DNA from 2 places in the Blautia sp. HCP3S3_D9 genome. Region 2 is predicted to be linked to the other one. Evidence: riboswitches for the same ligand, from Rfam matches in the RefSeq annotation. Region 2 holds a riboswitch; the other holds the start of a gene.

Region 1 (7,180 bases), on a different contig from region 2:
AACAAACAGCCTGACAAAAAAGTATAAAAACTTTCAGGCTCTGAACGGTCTTACCATGAACGTTCCCAAAGGCTCTATCTATGGCTTCGTGGGAAAGAACGGCGCTGGTAAGACAACCCTGATCCGACTGATCTGCGGATTGCAGGAGCCGACTTCTGGCGATTTCACGCTGTATGGCATCCGCAATGACAGCAAGGATATTATCAAATCCCGTCGCCGCATGGGTGCCGTGGTGGAAACACCGTCCATCTACATGGATATGACTGCGGAAGAAAATCTGAAGCAGCAGTATCTGATTCTCGGTCTGCCGTCCTATGAGGGTATTCCTGAACTTCTGAAGCTGGTGGGCTTGGAGAACACCGGAAAGAAAAAAGCAAAGAACTTTTCCCTGGGCATGAAGCAGCGTCTGGGTATCGCCATCGCATTGACCGGTGATCCTGACTTCCTTGTTCTGGACGAACCTGTAAACGGTCTTGATCCGCAGGGCATCGTGGAAATGCGTGAGTTGATTTTGAAGCTGAACCGTGAAAGACAGATCACTGTTCTGATTTCCAGTCACATTCTGGATGAGCTTTCCCGTCTGGCTACTCATTACGGTATCATCGACAACGGCCGCATGGTAAAGGAATTGAGCGCAGAGGAGTTGGACGCAGCCTGCCGCAAATGCGTCCGCATGGAAGTGACCGACACCGCAGCTCTGGCTCGTGTTCTGGATTCCATGAATCTGGAATATAAGATCATTTCCGCAACAACCGCCGATGTATTCGCAAAAATCAACGTAACCCAACTGACCGTTGCACTGGCAAAAGAAAACTGCGAAGTGCTTTCCATGCAGGAAAAGGACGAAAGTCTGGAGAGCTACTATATCTCCCTTGTGGGAGGTGGCAGCAATGCGTAAGTTGATTACAGCAAACTTTCATCGTTTCAGTAAAGATCGGTTTTCATGGTGCGTTCTGGGAATCGTCGTGATTCTATCTCTTGGAAATGTATTCAATAGCGTTGGTTCTTTTGAGACAATGGCGGCCAGTGGTTATGCCGTGAGTCTGGACGAATACTATTTCAATCAGGCACCGCTCATCGGAGCATTTCTTGCCTTACTGATTAGTATGTTCTTGGGGACTGAGTTTTCCGAAGGAACCATTCGCAACAAATTATGTATCGGACATAAGCGAGATGAGATATTCTTATCTAATTTTATTTCCTGTGCATTTGCGTCAATCGTTCTAACTGTGGTGTGGCTACTGAGCAGTGGGCTACTTTTTGGATTGATTGGGCCATTAGAGATGGAGGTATCTAAATTTATTGGCTGCATTTTTGTAGCAGTTGGCTTTGCTGTCTCTTTTGCGGCTCTCTATACCGTGATAGGCAGTCTTTCTTCCAATAAGGCAATGACCATCATCTACACATTTGCGGTATTTATCATTCTTGTAATGGCTGCTTCCGCTTTATATGACCGACTGAGTGAGCCAGAGATGCACACGGGAATGACGATTGTAGGTAATCAGTTTGTGGAAATGGAACCGACACCGAATCCGTTGTATCTGTCCGGTGCGACTCGCACTGTATGTGAAGTGGCTTTGGAATTACTTCCTACTGGACAGGCACTTCTGCTGAGTGATGTTGCCATTGAGTATCCTGTCCGTGCGATTTCTTTGAGTGTTGTATTTACTGCTGTGACATTGCTTGTGGGCAGTATGCTGTTCCGCAGGAAAGATATTAAGTGAGGTGGCAGCTATGAGAAAACTATTATCTGCCAACTTCTCACGACTTTGGAGAAGCAAAATCTTTTGGGTATTGGAAGCTCTCTCTGCTATTGCAGGTGCAGTATTCTACATTCTGGCAATTATCAACACGAAGAATATCGGAGAAAACTGGTATCTTGCCAGCGGTAACTACTATTTCTTTATCGGATTGGTTATTGTAGGGGCTATCATGGCGGTGTTCAGCGCTTTTTATATTGGTTCGGAATACGATCAAGGGACGATTCGCAATAAATTGAATGTTGGATGTACCCGAAACAGTATTTATTTGACGAACTTGATCGTCGTAGTCACATCCAGTGTCCTGTTTACGATTACGCATATTGCGGCATCTGTTGTTGTTGGCTTACCATTCCTTGGTGGATTGATGTGGGAGGCACTTGCTCCTGTGGGATGGCGTATTCCCACTGCAATAGTCATGCTCCTGTGTTATTCCGCTGTTTTCACATTCATTGCTATGCAGGACAGCAATAAATCCCGAAGTTTGATCATTAGTTTTGTGTTCGCTCTGGTAATTATTATTGGGGGCTTGTACGTCTACAGTGCTTTGCAGGAACCGGAGTTCACTACTCGTATGATTATGCAGGAGGATGGCAGCTATTTGCGTCAGGAAGGCATTCCCAATAGCAATTATATTCGAGGGACTGTTCGAACAGTGTACACTTTTGTAGAAGCCTGTATTCCATCTACGCAAGGCTTGAATATCGCCCGTTCGGAAGGTGTATTTAGTCCGCTGGCGATAATTTGTCAGTTATGTGTATCTATTGTGACCACTGCCGCAGGCGTATCACTATTCAAGAAAAAAGATATAAAATAAGAGGACTGTTATGGAACATCTGCTGTTAATCATCATCGGAATATTGCTTCTGATTATCTTTGTGCTTGTTGCAAAGGTCTATTTCCTGCGCAAATCGGCACAGGAGATTGCAGAAGCGTTCCGTGACCGATTGACAGTAGACACCAATACTCTCATTGATATTTCCACCCGTGACCCGTATATGCGAAAGTTGGCGGCAGACATCAATGTGCAGCTTCGTCTGCTCCGCAAGGAACGCCATCGTTACCAACAGGGCGATTTGGAACTGAAAGAAGCTGTCACAAATATTTCCCATGACCTGAGAACCCCGCTGACCGCAATTAACGGTTATCTTGACCTGTTGGAGCGTGAGGAAAAGAGCGAGAATGTTCAGCGTTATCTTTCCCAAATTAAAAACAGAACCGAGGTTTTGAAGAATTTGACCGAAGAATTGTTCCGATACAGTGTGGTCACATCTTCGCAGGATCTGAAATTGGAACACATGGATGTTGTCCGGGCGCTGGAGGAAAGTCTGCTATCTTTCTATGCGGTTATGCAAGAGAAAGGCATCCAACCGGAAATCAAATTGCCAGAAGAACCAGTTTTCCGTGAACTGGATACAGGTGCAATCAACCGAATTTTCTCTAACATCATCAGCAATGCGCTGAAATACTCTGATGGCGATTTGTCTGTAGTCATGGATAAGAATGGTTGCGTTACATTCAGCAATACGGCGCACAACCTAAATGCTGTAACTGTCGGCAGATTATTTGACCGATTCTATACAGTAGAATCCAGCCGTAATTCAACGGGCCTGGGATTGTCTATTGCCAAGCTACTGATCGAGCGCATGGGTGGAACAATTTCTGCACAATATGCGGAACATAAATTGAATATTGTTATCAAGATGTAATGTTGTATGAGGAAGTCCGTAGTTGATGCGAAGGCATCGCTATGGGCTTCTTTTTTGCGAAAATATATATAAAATGACCGTACAGCAAAAATATTTTTTCTGAAAATATTGTTACAAGGTCATTATGACTGCGTGGCAAATCGACAGTTGGACAAAATGACCTTAGAATAAAAGTATCAAACAGACTGGAGGTGATCGGAGCGATGGGCGTAAGTGAATTGAATTACGTGCAAATCGGACTACGTATAAGAGAAGCTCGTAACGCAAAAGGATGGCCGCAAGCAGAACTTGCATTTCGTGCTGGGCTGAATAGTGCTTATGTGAGCCACATAGAGACAGGAAAGACCAAGCTGGCTCTACCGACTATCGTAAAGATTGCTAATGCTTTGTCTGTTTCTACGGATGAGCTGTTATGTGACAGCTTAGTGCAAACACAGCACGTTTATGATAAGAAAATTGCGGAAGAACTGAAAGACTGTGATAATATCGAGCTTCAGGCGTTCCTGGAGATTATTCAGTCTACCAAAAAGGTTCTACGCAAAAACCGTGCGACCACAACTTAATAATGACCGAGAGTTAGGGCAAAACTGGTGAAAGCCAGTGACGCAAAGCTATAGGGCCTGTAAAATGGCAGCCAGTTGCAAAGCTTTTGGATACCCAGCTGTCAGGCCATTTCGTGTCTGGCAGCTTTGTGCATTTTGGGGGAAAGGAGAAATTTCAATGTTAAATAAGCTCAAAAGATTCATAGGTAGTAACGAGCCTGTTCAGCATAAGTCTGAAGAAATCGAACAACAACAATACATACAATATGCTCAGGAATTGGAACAGTCTTTAAGCAGACTAGAAGCAGGTGTTCACGAAAGTGATGACCCGTCATGGATCATGCAGAGCGTTATGAAAACAGCTCTTGATTTCTATAAGGGTGACTGGATTGGCTTTCTTGAAGTCGATCTGGAATTGGGATTGTGGACTCCTACCCACTGGTATAATCCAAGCCCAAACGACAAAACGCTTGATCTCTTACAAGAATTTGAATCAGCTGAGTTTCTTCATAGATGGGTTACTGCTATGCACGACAATACAGCGATTGTTGTGCCGGATATGGAAGAAGTACGAGAGCAGTTCCCAGGTGAGTATGCAGTGTATCAAAGGTTAATGGCAAAATCCGTTTTGGCGGTTCCTGTGAAACCTCGCCCAATGGGATTCTTGGTTATCAGAAATCCGCAGAGATACCTGACCAGAAGCAGTATGCTTCAGCTGCTTGCCTTTGTGGTTCTGGCTTGCGTAAACGAGCAAAAGCTGATGCAAAGCATGAAGATGTCGTTCTCTCCTGAAAACATCGAAAACGATGCTGACATCATCATTAACCTGTTTGGAGATCTGGAAATCTATACCTCCAGTGGTGTTCTTCGTGAAGGTGATTTGAAATCTCCTAAGTGTTGTCGTCTGCTGGCATATATGCTTTTGAATAAGAAAGTCACGATACCGGCTATGGAGATTGCTGAAGCAATCTGGCCTGAGGAAGCAGCAGAATCTGATAATCCGGGAAAGAACCTAAGAGCTTTGGTATTCCGTTTGCGTCAGGCGTTTGCATTGGTTTCTCCTCATCAGTTGATTGAAACAACCACCAATGGATACCGTTTCAATCCAGACCTTCATATTATGACAGACCTTCAGCTATTCGATAAATACTGGAACATGGCGCAGCAAACAGGTTCTACATCTACAAGAGTAGAAATTTTGAAGCAAGCTGTTGATCTGTATAAGGGCAAGGTGCTTGCAAGCGCTGAATCTGAGCATTGGATTATGCTGACAGCATCTCATTACGATCTGAGATATACTGGTGTGGTCAACGAACTTCTGAAAACTCTTGAAGATGCCAAGGACTATCAGAATCTTCATAAGTATGCGGCACAGTCGCTGGCTGTTGCTCCTGGCAATGTAAAAGCGCATTACTGGCTGATTGTTGCCATGTTTAATCTGGGTGCAGACGAAATGGCAGATACTCAGTTGGAAGCGGCTAAACGAGCATTGACCGATGAGGAATATTACGAATTGGTTGAAGCGTTGAAAAAAGCTAAGATTACAGAGCCTTCCAACCTGTTTCGTAACGAAAAACTGTCCATATAACAACCATATAACACCTGTGTGACAATCATAAAACACGATTTTCGCCATATAACAACCATATAACGCTGTCAGAATTCTCATGTAACGGGAACCCCCGTGATTATAACAACTGTATAACAATCTAAAATATCCATAGAACCTCGGTAGAGTATGGTTTCCGGGCAAAAGCAAATTTGCCTTAGAAACATAGCTTACGGAGGTTCTTATTTTGTGTCCGCATAACCATCAGGGAGCGGTCGCTTTTGCAGATAGCAAAGGCGGCTGCTCCCTTTTTCTTTTTTTATCTGAACATTGTCGTTCGCCCCCTCCGAGCTTGGAATTTCGATTTTTCAAATTTCAAGATTTCGGAGGAAAAACAATGTTTTACGATCAGAAAGACAGTGGCATGAGAATTGCCGAGTTAAGAAAACAAAAAGGGCTGACGCAAGAGCAGCTGGCAGAACAACTTAATATCAGCACAAGTAACCTTGGAAAGCTCGAAAGAGGGCTCCAGGGTTTATCAATCGATCTGCTGATTGAGATAGGAATCTTTTTCGGAGTGGGTACTGACTACATACTATTGGGTTGCTCAATTCAACCGACAACACCAGAAGAAGATATAGATTCGATGATTAGACAACTGATTCGCTTAAAGCAAAAAATTTAACCCACCGTAGCACGGCGGGTAATCCGCCGTGAGAGGTCATAAAAAGCTGAGTTTAGAAAAGGTACAATTTAAGTGCAATCAAGGTTGCCCCTGGTTGTGTTGTTCCTTGCTACGAAAATAAAACTCGTATCCAAGAACTGAACCTTGACAACAAATGTTTTCAACAATTATGAAAGCATCGCAAAAAAGCAGTCACGATATTGGCTGCCAATAGTGAAATATGAATGATACAAAGATGGACTAACCTTGGGCTTCTACATGATAACCATGTTTCTCCAATTCCCGTATATAACGGGAAAGTTGCTTTTGCTCACAGTTTTTACGCCTGACCTCAAAACAGGATTCGTCAAAAACAGTTCCCTGTTTTAGCATTGTATAGATGATGACAAGCAGTTTCCTGGCAAGAGCAACAATGGCTTTTTTCGCACCTTTTTTCTGTTTGATCCTCCAGTACCAGGCAGAAAGATAGGTATTCCGTTTTCCGGCAATTACCCAGGCAATTTCACAGAGCATACTTTTTATGTAGGGATTGCCTTTTGTGACAGATGTGCTTTTTCGTTTCCCGGCGCTTTCATTATTACCGGGGCACAGACCAGCCCATGAACAGATATGCTCTGCGGTTTTAAATGGTTTCATATCAACACCGATTTCAGCAATAATTGCACAGGAAGCGGTGGTGCTTATCCCATAAATGCTATTCAACTGTTCAACTTGCAGAGTAAATGGTTCCATATCTTGCTCGAGATCTTTTTCGATTTCATTAAGATGCTCTTTTAGGGAGTCATAATGGTTCATGAGGATTTTGAGAAATGCTTTTTGATGTTCCGAGAGGGTTCCATTTACGGACATGAGGATTTCATCTATACGGTTTCTTGTTTTTGTTTTTAAGCAGGAGTCCAAAGCAGTCCGGTCAATTTGGCCATGCTCAATCAGGT
Region 2 (7,180 bases):
TTGGAACAGTCTCTACCTGCATGTTTGCTCCGGATTCTCCGAGTTTCATTACAGAACCCTTGCCGTACTGTTTCTCAATATGTCCAAGCGCTGCTTCCAGTGCTTTCTGTTTCTCTTCATTTATCATTTATATAATCTCCTTAAGCATATTCAGAACTTATGTTCGTTTTCTATTCATTATAGTATTATACTTCGCGACGGATGTCAAGCTTTTTTGTCTGCTCCACCCATTTATTTTGTCTGTCAAAAAACGACAGTTTAAGACAGAAAGAACAGGAAACGCACTCTCTTCTGCATTCCCTGCTCTTTCGTATTCTCAACTATAAACTTTTACATATAAACAGATATCTTTTATTCTGGTTTGTCTCCGATGAGCCAGTTGTACATTTCTTCATACTGGCGTGCAGAATTGTTCCATGAGAAGTCCGCTGCCATCGCGCGGTCAACCATTTTGTTCCACTCACGTTTCTTGTCATAGAAGATTCTCTCTGCATTACGTACAGTAGCAAGCATCTCATGAGCATTATAATTTCTGAATGAGAAACCTGTTCCTGTGCCTTCGTATTCATTGTACGGCTCAACAGTGTCCTTAAGTCCGCCTGTCTCTCGGACGATCGGAAGTGTTCCGTAACGGAGACTCATCAGCTGGCTTAAGCCGCATGGCTCGAATAAGGACGGCATCAGGAATGCATCGGATGCTGCATAAATGCGATGGGACATTGTCTCATCATAGTAGATCTGTGCAGATACTTTTCCATGATATTTCCAGTCAAAGTGACGGAACATGTTCTCATAGCGCTCATCACCGGTTCCGAGGGCTACGATCTGAACTGCGTCCTGACAGAGTTCATCCATTACATATGCGATCAGGTCAAAACCTTTCTGATCGGTCAGACGGGAAACAATACCGATCATCATTGCCTTTGGATTCTCTTCCAGACCAAGGTCTTTCTGAAGCTGCAGTTTGTTCTTAACTTTCTCTTTTCTGAATGTAGTTGCGTTGTAGTTCTTTGTGATATACGGGTCTGTTTCCGGATTGAATGTGTTATAATCAATACCGTTTACGATGCCACGCAGACTGTTCGCACGTGCACACATCAGACCATCAAGTTTCTCGCCGTAGAACGGTGTCTTAATCTCCTCAGCATAGGTATTACTTACAGTTGTAACTGCATCTGCGAATACGATACCGCCTTTAAGGAAGTTGGCATCCTTGTATGCTTCCAGCTTATCTGCTGTGAAATAATAATCGGAAAGTCCTGTAATATTCTGAACAGTTTTTACATCCCATACACCCTGGAATTTCAGGTTATGTATTGTCATGATCGTCTTAATGTTCCAGAAGAACTCATTCTGCTGGAAGCTGTCATGCAGATATACCGGTACGAGACCTGTCTGCCAGTCATGACAGTGGATGATATCCGGTCTGAAGCCGATAACCGGAAGTACAGATAATACTGCCTTGGAGAAGAATGCAAATTTCTCCAGATCCCATGGTGCACTGTCGTATGGTTTCGGTCCACTGAAATAGTATTCATTATCGATAAAATAGAACTGAATTCCCTCATATTCCATATGCATGATTCCTACATAGCAGTTCTTGTATCCAAGATCCATGTAGAAATGTGTGATATATTCCATTTTATCTTTCCATTCCTGTTTCATACATGCATATTTCGGTAAGATCACACGAATGTCAAAATATCTCTTGTCAAAATATTTCGGTAAAGAGCCTGCTACATCTGCAAGACCTCCTGTTTTTATAAATGGAACAGCTTCAGATGTTGCAAATAAAATATTTTTCGTGCGAAAAACCCTCCTTGGTAGCCTTTGTTATATACAATTATACTCCAAAATATGACTATTGGAAAGAGCGATTTTTATATTCCAGTCTGATTTTATCTGCGATCAGGGCAATAAATTCTGAATTCGTCGGTTTTCCCTTTCCAGTGCTGACCGTATAGCCAAAAAGTTCATCGATCGTGTCCATTTTTCCCCTGCTCCAGGCGACTTCGATCGCATGCCGGATCGCGCGTTCTACTCTGCTTGCCGTCGTCTGGTGTCTCTTTGCGATCGTCGGATAGAGGATTTTTGTGATGGAATTTAGCATCTCCATGTCATTAACGGAAAGAATGATCGCATCCCTCAGATACTGATAGCCTTTGATGTGAGCAGGCACCCCGATCTCATGAATGATATTTGTCACATCTGTCTCCAGATTTCTTACAGGAACCTGCTGTGCCTGTACACTCTCCTGCTGGCGGCTGATTTCTCTCATCCGCCTTACTCCTGCTCTGCGCGTATGTTTGATCCGATTGAGCAGCATGTTGTTGTCAAAAGGTTTCAATACATAATAATCTGCACCCAGACTGAACGCATCCTCTGTGATCTGTTCCTGCCCTACAGCAGAAACCACGATAAATGCCGGCGTTTTTTTGAGGCTTTTGTCATGGGCAAATTTCTCCATTACTGCCAGTCCGTCCATTTTCGGCATAATGATATCCAGAACAACAACATCTGGTTCCTTTTCACGAATAATATTACAGATTTCTTCTCCGTTATGTGCTTTTCCAACCAGTTCAAGGTCTTTATCTTCCTCTATGATCTGACCAAGTACTTCCACCATTCTCTCATTATCATCCGCAACTGCCACATTTAATTTTTCCATGAGGCCATCTCCTCCCTGATTCTTCTACAAATATGTTTTCTTTTTTCGGCACATTACATATTATAGAGGAATGATACGGGAGAAATCAAGCCGGAACAGGGGATTTAGTCCTATTTTCTGTCGACCGTTTTTGACCTTGTTTTCTGTTCATTTTCATTTTTCTACAAAATTGGATATTCTTGGACAGCAATCGAATTTCATGTCACTGATGATCTGGCTCCCAAGTTCCCTCTGGATCCTGCCCTGTGCATTTACAAGACATTCCAGCAAAACAGGATTAAATATACCACTTTCTCCTTCAAGGATCTTTTTGATAGCCTCTCTGTGAGGGATTGCTTCTTTGTATGCCCTCTTGCTGACAAGGATGTCGTACGCATCTGCCAGAGATACCACCTGGGCTGCAATTGGGATTTCTTCACCTTTCAGACCATCCGGATATCCATTTCTATCGTATCTCTCATGATGCCATCTGCAGATCTCATAGGCTGTCTTTACCAGTTCTTCATTCTGATACAGTTCCAGATTCTTCAGCAGTGCAGCACCGATCAGGGTATGCGCTCTTATGATCTGCTGTTCCTCAGCAGTCAGACTTTCGGGTTTGTTCAGGATTGTCCCACTGATCCCGATCTTGCCGATATCATGAAGAGCGGATGCAGTAATGATCACTGACCGTCTTGACCAGGAAAGATCGTACCTGTCCGTTTTTCTTGCCAGTTCATCAAGCAGAATGTCTGTGATCCGATTGATCCTTAAAATATGCTGTCCGATTTCACCGTTTCTGTAGCCCATGATCTGGCTGAGGATACCGATCATAATCTGGCTGTTCTTCTATTTCTCATAAACCTGATCTGTCACAAGCTGGATCAGTCTTCGCTGTTTTGCATATAATTTGATGGTATTGTATACTCTTCTGTATACTACCTGTGTATCAAATGGTCTGTTGATATAATCGGACACACCCATCTCATATGCCCGGCAGATGAGATTTTCTGAGTCTTCACTGGATATCATGATCACCGGAATATCATCGATCCAGTTTCTGTTTACCATTTCCCCAAGCACTTCAAAGCCATCCATTACAGGCATGATAATGTCAAGCAGTACAAGGGAAATATCTCTTTCATACTGTTCCAGAACCTCCAGTCCTTCTTTTCCGTTCTCTGCCTCCAGAATATCGAATTCGCCTCCCAGTACTTCTGCCAGGATCGCGCGGTTAAATTCTGAATCATCAATGATCAGTATCTTCTGTCTGAATCTGCTGCTTTCATGTTCTTCCAGATTTCCGTCAGAAACTACATCAGGAGTAACAACCATATTCTTCCTTAATTTTGCCTGATACATATACTGATCTGCTCTGATAATCGCATCTTCCACTGTATCTCCGGATGAAAGAGTTCCGCCAATGCTGACTGTCAGATGAATCTGGGAATATCCCGGTACTTTTGCTTCGCTGATATTTTTACGGATTTGCTTCAGTTTTTCTGCAAAGACTTCTGCTGAAATATCGGGCATTACAAGAAGGAATTCATCTCCTCCGTAACGGATGATAATATCTGATTTACGGATTCCCTCTCTGATCACTTTTGCAGCTGTTTTCAGAACTACATCTCCGACTCTGTGTCCAAATGTATCATTATAAATCTTAAAATCATCCAGATCGATCATTGCAACTCCGGCTGATGCCTTCATCTTTCTGATCTGATCCTCAAAGTATCTTCTGTTGGAAATTCCTGTCAATGCATCAATATACAGTTCATCGTCATAACCACTGAGTTTTCGAAGAAGCCTGTCACGTCCCTCTGAGTCAAGCATCACGTCATCGTCCAGACAATTTATCATTTCCATGACATATGCTTTTCCATCAATCTCTACATACTTTGCAACTACCTGATATAAAACAGAATCAATAAATTCCATTTTTACTTTCTTGCTTTTTGCTTCTAATGCTTTGAATGATACACAATTCTCGCAGGGATGACTCTTTCTCCAGAAAGCAAAGCACGGATCAACGCCCTCCGGATGTTTCTTATTTTCATTAATCTTCTGTACAGTTTCTGCTTCAAGCAGACGGACAACATCAAAAACCTGTCTCATCTGTCGCATGCTCTCATGCGCTTCGTCCATTGTCATTACTGTATTCATAAAATGCCGCCTTTTCGTTTCAAATAACCTTTTAACAAAAACAAAAATGCCCACTTTTCTGCTTTCATTATTATAAATTGTTCTGATACTGAATTTTTCTGCTACACTGCAGCTTTTTATGAACGTGAAAAAAGTATTGTTATAACAATAACAATACTTTTGATCAACACCCTGCAGCTGGCTGCCATTTTACAGGCCCTGTAGCTTTGCGTCGCAACCTTTCGATTGTTTTGCCATATTATTTTTGTTATTCAGAAGTTATCATGTCCTTTTACAGACATGATAACTTAAAATCTATCCTGATTTCATCCACATATATGCCATTATAGTAGCACGCAGTCACTCAAATGTCAAAACTTTTTAAGTTATTTTAAGCTGTTTCATAAATCTCTTTGCGGATTTTATCTTTGATTTTCACAAGATTGTCCAAAAGCAACGGATTAAACGTTCCACATTCTCCGTTCAGGATCATCTCCAAGTACATCCCTGAGCAGATGTCTGTTCATCTCGGAATCATCGATAACAAGGATCTCTGTAAGATTTTAAAACAACGCAAAAACAGGGGTTTTATTACTGCAAACCACAGCCTGCGGAGTTTTTTCTGCTCTCTGTTCATGATAAATAAGAATGCAGTACTATATAATACCCCTACGTCACTTTTCTGGTGTTTTCAAGCATATTTTCTATAAATATTCCATAACCGCTGGTGGAGTCCTGCACGAATACGTGGGTTACTGCGCCAATTATTTTACCATTCTGGCACAAAGGTGAACCCGACATTCCTTGTACCACGCCTCCCGTTACATTTAACAATTCTTCATCCGTCACCTGTATCACAAAGCTTTTATTTGTGTCTTCATGATTTAGATCAATTCTTTTGATTTCTGCATCATATTCTTTTACCTGTCCATCTACACTGCAGAGAATTGTAGCAGGTCCGGTTCTTACTTCCTGCTTATGTGCGATCGGCATCTTTTTTAAAGTGATTCCATCGTCTGCGGTTTTAGTAAACTGACCATATATTCCGTTTTTAGTATTCGTTTCTATAGTTCCAAGGATATTGCGATCATCGTAACGGATGAAACCTGCAAGTTCACCGGGGTTGCCTTTGCTTCCTTTATTGATTGCAAGAATCTGGGCTTTGTAGAGAGCACCGTTTCGGATATTCAGAAGCTGTGTAGTGTCAATATCGCTGATACCATGGCCAAGAGCTCCATAATTACCATTCTGGTCTACGTAAGTAAGAGTTCCGATTCCCTGGGTGTCGTCCCTTACCCAGATTCCCAGTTTATAATCTCCTTTCGTATCTTTCACAGGAGTTACGGACACAGGGATGCTTTCGCCCTCACGGCTTACTTCTAATGTAACTGCTGTTCCGTCCAGTTCTGCGATATCACTGATCAGTTCTTTCTTCGTAGAGATTTTCTGTCCATTAAATGAAACAATGTAATCTCCCTGCCTGATGATATTCTTTGCGGGTTCCTTTGTTTCGCCGTTCTGGTCCTGAATTTCTCCAGTGTCGATGACAAGAACTCCCTCTGTTTCCATGTAGATTCCAATAGTGCTTCCGCTGACATAGACTTCCTGGTCATCTACGGGTGTTACTTTTATATCTTTGAATGGAATATAGCCAAGCAGTTTACAGGGCAGAATATAACCTCCGTCCTGCGAAACTGTGACTGCTTCTTCGAATGTAACCAAAGGTGTGGAAAGTACCTCTGTTACATCTTCCGCATTTTCTCCACTGTCTCTGGATATCTGGATTTCATCCGGAATTTTTCTGTCCAGATACTGGTACCCTAACAGAAGCATCACCAGCAGATCCAGTGCAAGACAGCATATTACAAAAAATCTATATTTTTTTCTTCTGTTCATTCACGCACATCCTTTCGGTAAAAAAATAAGAGAGAACAATCTGCAATAAGATTATCCTCTCTTAGTATGTGGTCTATTTTTTATTTGAGTCTTGTATTTTTTTGTTTCTGTGCCAATTCTTTCATCTCTTTTGCGTTCTCGAGAACAGCAGGTGTGATTTCTGCACCACCCAGCAGTCTTGCCAGCTCACGGATGGAATCATTTTCCTCAAGTACATGAATCTGGGTGATGGTTTCGGTTCCCTGCAGGTGCTTTTCAATTTCGAAATGACTGTCTGCCATAGCTGCGATCTGAGGGAGATGAGTAATGCAAAGCACCTGATGATGCTGGCCGATCACTGCCATTTTCTCGGATACTTTCTGTGCAGTTCTTCCACTGATACCAGTGTCGATCTCATCGAAGATCAATGTCTCGATCTGGTCTCTGTCTGCAAGGATTGCTTTCAGTGCAAGCATAATACGTGAAAGCTCACCGCCGGATACAATCTGGCCTAAC

Evidence for each region. A riboswitch is a leader RNA that binds a small molecule or an ion and turns the genes downstream of it on or off. The one in region 2 is predicted to bind cyclic di-GMP.
Region 1: it holds a riboswitch for cyclic di-GMP, as region 2 does, so the genes downstream of both, ACTNES_RS11625 (AfsR/SARP family transcriptional regulator) here and ACTNES_RS09455 (diguanylate cyclase) in region 2, are expected to answer to the same signal.

Annotation. Positions count from the first base shown of each region.
Region 1 is NZ_JBQHWS010000055.1:127-7,306, reverse strand. It holds gene ACTNES_RS11650 (ATP-binding cassette domain-containing protein) at 1-898, shown strand, start outside; gene ACTNES_RS11645 (ABC transporter permease) at 891-1,724, shown strand; gene ACTNES_RS11640 (ABC transporter permease subunit) at 1,735-2,577, shown strand; gene ACTNES_RS11635 (sensor histidine kinase) at 2,588-3,469, shown strand; gene ACTNES_RS11630 (helix-turn-helix domain-containing protein) at 3,697-4,032, shown strand; cyclic di-GMP riboswitch class I at 4,040-4,115, shown strand; gene ACTNES_RS11625 (AfsR/SARP family transcriptional regulator) at 4,190-5,599, shown strand; gene ACTNES_RS11620 (helix-turn-helix domain-containing protein) at 5,958-6,245, shown strand; partial or broken gene ACTNES_RS11615 (IS110 family transposase) at 6,486-7,180, opposite strand, start outside.
Region 2 is NZ_JBQHWS010000039.1:2,772-9,951, reverse strand. It holds gene recA (recombinase RecA) at 1-127, opposite strand, end outside; gene glgA (glycogen synthase GlgA) at 352-1,797, opposite strand; gene spo0A (sporulation transcription factor Spo0A) at 1,862-2,668, opposite strand; gene ACTNES_RS09460 (HD-GYP domain-containing protein) at 2,822-3,481, opposite strand; gene ACTNES_RS09455 (diguanylate cyclase) at 3,497-4,810, opposite strand; cyclic di-GMP riboswitch class I at 4,980-5,055, opposite strand; gene spoIVB (SpoIVB peptidase) at 5,459-6,685, opposite strand; gene recN (DNA repair protein RecN) at 6,766-7,180, opposite strand, start outside.